2 regions of the Lysinibacillus sp. NPDC094177 genome follow, and region 1 is predicted to be linked to the other one. Evidence: predicted binding sites of a transcription regulator. Region 1 holds the regulator's gene; the other holds the start of a gene.

The links. Region 1 encodes LexA, which represses DNA repair genes until DNA is damaged. Its sites were predicted from a motif close to CGAACATATGTTCG; they were not measured.
Region 2: a site for LexA is predicted at 1,763-1,776, ahead of ACQKNC_RS02715 (carbohydrate kinase). Genes of this name have one in related genera too.

The regions. Positions count from the first base shown of each region.
Region 1 is NZ_JBNNTW010000007.1:2,713-6,930, forward strand. Features, by position in the region: gene ACQKNC_RS12875 (gamma-glutamyl-gamma-aminobutyrate hydrolase family protein) at 1-234, shown strand, start outside; gene ACQKNC_RS12880 (hypothetical protein) at 399-1,025, shown strand; gene lexA (transcriptional repressor LexA) at 1,305-1,922, opposite strand; gene yneA (cell division suppressor protein YneA) at 2,086-2,400, shown strand; gene ACQKNC_RS12895 (YneB family resolvase-like protein) at 2,397-3,062, shown strand; gene ACQKNC_RS12900 (DJ-1/PfpI family protein) at 3,375-3,914, opposite strand; gene ACQKNC_RS12905 (GNAT family N-acetyltransferase) at 3,979-4,218, opposite strand, start outside.
Region 2 is NZ_JBNNTW010000001.1:565,901-570,118, reverse strand. Features, by position in the region: gene ACQKNC_RS02720 (MFS transporter) at 1-1,227, shown strand, start outside; gene ACQKNC_RS02715 (carbohydrate kinase) at 1,809-2,900, shown strand; gene ACQKNC_RS02710 (pseudouridine-5'-phosphate glycosidase) at 2,905-3,819, shown strand; gene ACQKNC_RS02705 (RelA/SpoT family protein) at 4,133-4,218, shown strand, end outside.

The DNA of each region.
Region 1 (4,218 bases):
AAAATTGCTGTGAATTCATTTCATCATCAGGCAATAAACGTAGTAGCAGAAAAATTGAAAGTGGTAGCAAAATCAAGTGATGGTATCGTTGAAGCGGTAGTTCACGAAGATCTACCATTTTGTTTAGCAGTACAGTGGCATCCCGAAGAGCTAGCCATTGCTGGAGATGAAGTATCAAAGAGATTATTTACTTCATTTGTACAGGCAAGCTTGAAGTTCAAGGTAGAGGCATGAAACTTTAGAAGCATAGAATTTTTTATCAAGGACAAAATAACCTTGGTGATAAACATGAAAAAAATAGAGTTGGTAGTGCTGGCTTTTTTACTGTTATATTTTCAATTCAACATGTAAAAGCCGGACATTATGACGATGACTTAGTAAGTAAATTTCTGATTGCGATGTCCAAAAAAGAGGAAGAACAACTAAAAACTTATATATCTTCAAATGTTACAATTCCAGAAATAAGAGAAGAGACGCCAATTAGTGGTTTTTCAGGCTTACCTTCACCTAAAGAGAATGTTAGAGTAGCCTTGGCTTATTTTAACGATGGAGAAAATATGCCTGAAAGAATAGCGTTTATATGGGAAATTACTTTTAATCAAGAAAAAGTTACAGATATTCGTGTTGTTTACGATGGTTACAATCCATTTATGAATGAATCGAAAATTATTAAGGAATATATGAAAAAGTATATAGTGAATATCCTGACGGTATCCCAATTTCCTTTTGACATTACGCATGTAAAAGGAAGTATAAACAATGATATTCTCCTAATAAGGTATCAAAATGTAAACTCACAAGGATTGTTACAAGTGAGAGTTGAACCCGATGAAGAGAATTTAAAGGCAGCAGAGGGTGAAAATATTTACACCTTAAAAAATGGAATAAAAGCATTGTATCAGCCGAACGTAAATCAACTGATTTTTGTTCATGACAGTTTAAAATATTCAATTAGTATAGTAAGTGAAATAACAGAAAATTTTACAGTGCAAGATTTACTTGAAATTGCAAATTCGATGTTTTAAAGGCTTATCATTAAAAATTGAGGATGAGGCGACTCCTTGGAGCGAGCCAGTAGGGGAGCGCAAGCTAAAGGCATCAATATGATAACGACTTCATATCGGAAAAACTCTAGTCGAAAACGTTTAAATTAACTAAATTCATTTCTTGTGTGTAAGGAATCCATATAAAGTGGATTCTTTTTTAATTCTGTACAATAAAGCTAAAAGAATATGAGAAAAAGAGGTATATGCTCCTCTGTGAACATAATATCCTCTTTTTATAATTTAATATTGAGATAACTTTTAGTGTACACGGCGATAAAGACCTACAACTTGCCCTAAAATAGAAACTTGGTCTACGATAATTGGCTCCATTGTTGCGTTTTCAGGCTGTAAACGAAAATGATTTTTTTCCTTAAAGAAACGCTTTACAGTTGCTTCATCCTCTTCAGTCATTGCCACGACAATATCCCCATTATCAGCAGTTGCTTTTTGTTTAACAATAACTAAATCTCCGTCAAAAATACCAGCTTCAATCATTGATTCACCCATAATTTCTAGCATAAATAACTGATCTTCACTTGTACCATAAATATCTGGTAGTGGAAAATATTCATCGATATTTTCAATAGCAGTTATCGGAGAACCTGCAGTAACCTTACCAACAAGTGGGACATGTATAACATGTTGCTTTTGAATAGAATCCTCTGGCTCTAGAATTTCAATGGCACGTGGTTTAGTTGGATCGCGTCGAATCAAGCCTTTTTGCTCTAAACGAGCTAAATGACCATGAACTGTTGAGCTTGAAGCAAGTCCAACAGCTTCACCAATCTCACGTACAGATGGTGGATACCCTTTTGCACGCACCTCTTCTTTAATGAACTCTAATATGGCCTCTTGTCTTTTCGAAACTTTTTTCATGATTGCTCACCTCTTTTTTCTAATCATTCTACTTATTAGTAGTATAACAGAATGCGAACACTTAAGCAAACATAGGTTCGAAAAGTGTTTGACAAAAACGTTTGTTCGCATTATTATGAGAACATATATTCCGAACAAACATTCTAGAAAAGGGGTTTTAAACATGAATTGGTTAAAGAAAAATCCACATATTACAACTTTATTAGGGGCTTGTCTACTATTTGCAGCATACCTTTTTATTACAGATCCAGGCGATGTTACGTACACAGAAATTGAAATTGCACATGGAGATAGCTTATGGTCGTTAGCCGAACAATACCGTGGTAAAATGAAATCGGATGAATGGATTCAGCTTGTAAAAACAGAAAATGAATTAACGAACGTACAAATTATTGCAGGTGAATCCCTAGTGATCCCGGTAGTGGGTGACCAAACCAATCCTATAAATTCAATTGAAATTGCGAGAAACGAAAAATGATTAATAATCAACAATCGGCTGTTGTCTATTGCCGTGTGAGTACAGAAAAAGAGACACAAAGTTCCTCATTAGAGCGTCAGCAGGAGGAGTTGATGCGCTATGCTAAAGAACAGGGCTACGAAGTCAAGCGTGTTTTTAATGACAAGCATAGCGGCTATGATGTGGAACGTGAAGGTTTACTAGAAATGCTCGATTTCATAAAAGAAAAAGAAATAACAGCATTATTTGTGCAAGATGAAACACGCTTAGGACGTGGAAATGCTCGAATGGCAGTGTTGCATTTATTGCAGAAAACCGAAACTGATGTTTTTTCTATGCGAGACGAGGGACCATTACAATTAAACGAAATGGATACGATGCTCCTAGAAATTTTAGCGATTGTAGAGGAGTACCAACGTAGAATTCATAATGCTAAAATACGTCGTGGAATGCGTCGTGCCGTAGAAAATGGATATCGCCCAGAAAACAATTTATCCAACCGTGGAAATCCAAACGGTCAAGAACGTAAGGATGTTCCTGTAGAAGAAATTATCAACCTACGCAATCGAGGCTTCACCTTTGAGGAAATTGCCATGACTCTAAGAGGTCTAGGCTTTAATGTAAGCAAAGCTACTGTCCATAGGAGATATCGGGAACATCAAGAAGGAAGCGAAATGAAATGAAGTTTTAATCAGTGGGAGTTTTATCGTCCCGCTGATTTTTTTTTAAAGCTTTAAGCTCCCAAGGTGAAGGATAGAAACGGCGAAGTGATGGATAGGATCGTCAAAATGACGGATAGAACGTCGAAAGTGAGGGATAGAATGAATAACTAAAATCCATTTACCATGTTGCATGGATATAGAACCGTATCCAGTAGAAAATGAAAAAATAAGAGAAGTAGCGATTTCTACTCCTCTCCTCATAAATTCTATATAATATTGAAAAACATTTATATCACCTATAACTAAGTTTTAATATTAATTAGAGCTAATTCGTTATTCTCGATACCAATTTTCATCAAAAGAGAGGTGTAGGGCTTTACCCACAGCAATGCCAAATTGTATAAAACCTCTACCTCTTGCAGTTATTATATTCCCATCTTGGACAACTAAATCTTCAGAAAAATGACTAAGATCGAAGAAACCTAACTTCTGCATACCTTCTGGTGACAATCCTACAGTATACTTTTTGTTTTTTAATACTCCAGCTATCGCTAAAAGAGATGGAGAGCTAGATATGCTTGCAATGATTGCCCCCTTGGCATTCACAGTACTAATAAAATCTATTAATTCTTGTTCATTTATTATTAAAGCTATATCCATACACCCTGGTAATATCAGGCTATCGATTTCATCAAGATTAACTTCATTTAATTGTTTATCGGCTATACATGATAAACCAGATTCTCCTTTAATTTTTTCACTGTTTAATCCAATAGTTACAAGGGGCTTATTTCCTTGCATTAATATAGATAATGCTACACTCAATTCATATTCACTAAATTGGGGATACAATAATACAGCGGTCTTTTTCATATAATTCTCTCCTCTATTTTAAAACGAAGATTTGGAAATCAACATGGTAGTAAAGTAGATATTATCAATCCCTGAATACCCATTCCTCATCTAAGACAGCATAGTAGTATTCATCCCACCACTCATCTCCATTTGGTATACATTTTTTAAAATAACCCTCACGTCTCATGCCGATTTTCTCCATCACTCGATAGGATGGGATATTTTCTGGCTGGCACGTTGCAATAATTCTATGAAGTTTCATATCATTAAATCCGTAGTCTAGTATAGCTCTTGCTGCTTCAGAGGCGTATCCATTATTGTA
Region 2 (4,218 bases), on a different contig from region 1:
TTAGTCATAACATTTTTTTCAATTATTGTTGCAGGGATTACAATGTCATCATCAGGGGTATTTATAGGCTCCTTTGAAAAAGAATTTAATTGGGATCGATCTTTAATTGCTTTAGCTTTTGCAGTTAGTCTATTTTTATATGGGTTTTCAGGTCCATTTATGGCAGCATTACTAGAAATAGCCGGTTTAAAGAAAATGATGCTAGGTGCGATGGCTACATTATTCATTGGCATGACGCTAACGCTTTTCATGACTCAAGCATGGCATTTAATCATTATATGGGGAGGCATTATTGGCTTAGGAGCGAGTCTCTTTTTAACTGTGTTAAGTCCTTATGTCGCTAATCATTGGTTTGTGAAAAGCAGAGGATTGGCCGTAGGGATTTTAACGGCGAGTACAGCAACAGGGCAGTTAATTCTCCTGCCATTATTGGCCATTATTATTGAGCATTATTCTTGGAGATGGGCGATTGGGTTGATTCTCATCTTAAGTGCTATTATGTTCATCACTATTTTTATGTTTATCAAAAATAAGCCACAGGATATTGGGATGCTTCCTTATGGAATGGAAGAAAATCTGGAAATACATCAAGAGAAATATAAGAAAAATCCGATTAGTATTGCCTTTAACGGCTTATTTGAAGCTATAAAGGTGAAAGAGTTTTGGTTATTAGCGGGGAGTTTTTTTATTTGTGGACTTTCAACTAGTGGGTTAGTTGGTACTCATTTTGTTTCTTACTGTATTAGCCTTGGCGTTCCTTTAGTAACCGCTGCATCCTTCCTTTCATTTATGGGAGTATTTAATCTCCTTGGTACGACTTTATCAGGATGGTTGTCTGATCGTTTTGATAATCGATGGTTATTGTTTTGGTATTACCTTTTAAGAGGTACGTCACTACTTATACTCCCATATGCATTAATGCAAGGCTCGCTCACTCTATTGACAATCTTTACAATATTTTATGGATTAGATTGGATTGCCACAGTGCCTCCAACGATTAGTATTTCTAGACAAATTTTTGGTACAAATAAAAGCAGTATTATTTATGGGTGGATTTTCGCATCTCATCAGGCAGGAGCTGCAGTTGCTGCTTATGGTGGTGGCCTCATCTATCAGTTTTTCAATTCATATACTTGGGCTTTCTTCCTTGCAGGAATTTTTTGTGCGTTGGCAAGTTTATTTGTCATCATCGTAAAAAAACAAACACCTCATCAAGCTAATACTTGATAATTGGCTACTCGATTTTCCTTTGGGCGCAATTCTAGCTTTCGTCGGTTCTCGAAATTTTATTAGCGATCGGTATTTAGCAGCATCGAGCCACCGTTCCTCCGATTTGTTTCCGTTGTCGTTTCGCTTTCGACAAAAAACATTTGTTGCTGGAGTTTCATTTTATCATGATAAATTAGAGTGACATGCCAGAAAATGCATACTAAGTGAAATGGTTGATTGGAGTGGAGGCTGGGCGACTCCTCGGGGATCAGTGAAAAAAAGGAACGAAGGCTAAAACCATCACATCCTGTGATAACGCCTTCGTGACCAACATCGTGTTGGCCCGAGACCCTGCAGCGGAGCGAAGCGGCTCATCGGACGCCCACAGGAAAGCGCCCAGCCGGAACGGAAATCAACCCCACGTTATGCTGAAAAGCCATACTTTATTTAGTAAAGCATCAAATTTCATTGAATCAATAGTTATAACAACATGTAGTTGAAGCAAATATTATATCGGCTTCAACTTTTTCTTTAAAAATTTTTTGACATCAACCAAACAAAAGTTTATAATATAAACAAATATAACAAAAGGTGATGCTATGAATGAAAGAGAACAGGCGGTCCTTGCATTAATTCGCCAGAATCCGTTTATGTCTCAGCAAGAGATGGCGGATAAGATGAATTTGTCTCGACCAGTCCTTGCTAATTTAGTGTCGAGCTTAACGAAGCAGGGGAAAATTGTCGGTCGTGCTTATATTTTGCCCGAGGAAAATGAAATCATTTGTATCGGTGGAGCAAATCTTGATCGAAAATTTCATGTAAAGGGGAATGTACAGTTTGGTACATCCAATCCTGCTAGCTCTTCATTTAGTGTAGGTGGTGTTGGCCGAAACATTGCTGAAAATTTAGGTAGATTAAATCATCAGGTAACATTGCTGACTACTGCAGGTAAAGATGCTGATTGGCAAGTGATCCAAGAAGCTTCAGAGCCATTTATGAATTTACGTTATGTGGAGCAGCTACCTGACGCTTCGACTGGTTCCTATACTGCAATTATGGATGAGCAAGGTGAGTTAGCACTAGCGGTAGCAAATATGGAAGTATATGATCTTTTATTGCCAAGTTTGCTAAAAAAACATGAGGCAATGCTGATGAATGCAGGATGCTTTATTATGGACTTAAACTGTCCAAAGGAAACTGTTGCTTACATACAGCAGGTTGCAATTGCACGTGATATTCCATTTGTCATCGTACCGGTATCTTCGCCAAAAATGAATCGATTACCGGATACGTTACAAGGTGTAACATGGTTTATTTGTAACACAGATGAAGCTGAGACAATTGTAGGTCATAAAATCGAAAACTCAGCACACTACGAAAAGGCTTTGCAGGAAATTCTTAAATTAGGTGCTGAGCATGTAATTATTACAGCGGGTAGCAAGGGTGTGTATGCAGCTTCCACAACAACGAAGCCAAGTCATTTCGCAGCTAAAGCTATAGAAAAAATTGAAGATGTAACAGGTGCCGGAGACGCATTTGTAAGTGCTGTAATTCATAGTTGGCTAACTGGGCAATCCTTTGCAACATGTATTGATGCAGGCTTAACGAATGCCAAAAATACGCTTGCATCCCCATATACAGTAAGACCTGAGCTATCAGTTGATTTGTTAAAAAGTGAAATGGAGGAATAACAACATGAAAGAATTCATCGTATTATCAGAAGAAGTAAAAGCAGGACAAGCAAAAGGTTTACCAATCGTAGCATTAGAATCAACAATCATTTCTCACGGAATGCCATATCCACAAAATGTACAAACTGCACGTGAAGTAGAACAAATTGTTCGTGATAATGGTGCAGTACCAGCAACTATTGCATTAATCGATGGCAAAATTAAAATTGGTTTATCAGATGAAGAACTTGAAATGTTCGGAAATGCACAAGGTGTAGCTAAAACATCTCGTCGTGACCTAGGCTATCTATTAGCATCAAAAAAATTAGGTGCAACAACAGTAGCTGCAACAATGATTTGTGCTGAGTTAGCTGGTATTGAAATTTTCGTAACAGGCGGAATCGGTGGCGTTCACCGTGGTGCTGAAACAACAATGGACATTTCAGCAGATTTAGAAGAATTAGCACAAACAAATGTAGCTGTAATTTGTGCAGGTGCGAAGTCTATTTTAGATATTGGTTTAACTTTAGAATATCTTGAAACAAAAGGTGTACCAGTCGTTGGATTTGGTACAGATGAAGTACCAGCATTCTATACACGTCAAAGTGGTTTTGATGTAAACTTCAAGCTTGATACTCCAGAAGAAGTGGCAGAAATGCTAAGTGCAAAATGGCAATTAGGCTTAAAAGGCGGAGCTGTCATTGCTAACCCAATCCCAGAGTCTGACGCGCTTGAGCATTCATTCATTACGGGAATCATTGAAAAAGCTCTAGTAGAAGCAGAAGAAAACGGTATTCAAGGTAAAAATGTGACACCATTCTTACTAGGAAAAGTTAAAGAATTAACAGAAGGTAAAAGCCTTGATGCCAATATTGCATTAGTAAAAAATAATGCAGTAGTTGGGTCAAAAATTGCTGTAGCATATAATAAATTAAGCTAATCAATTATGGATAATACTAAAATCTGTTCTTGATTATAAAAGCGCCCAGTCGGAACGGAAATCAACCACACGTTATAGTGAAAAGCTATATTTTTAGTGGAGTAACCATTATATGGAGAGATAGGCTCTTTGCGAAATATTAAATTCGCAAAGGGTCTTTTTATTCATTACGGAGAATATTTTTTCCATTTTTCACATTGTTCACGAGAATAACTAAACAAAATGACACAGTTACTTTACAATAGCCCACAAAATTTTATACAATTAAGATTATATCTAATCTGAAAAATTTGACGAGCAAGGTGGACATGTTATGGCGAAAGAGCAAATTTTGACTCCCGAGGACGTTTTTGAGTTAGTCAAATCCTACATGAATGATGCAAATGTCGCATTCGTGAA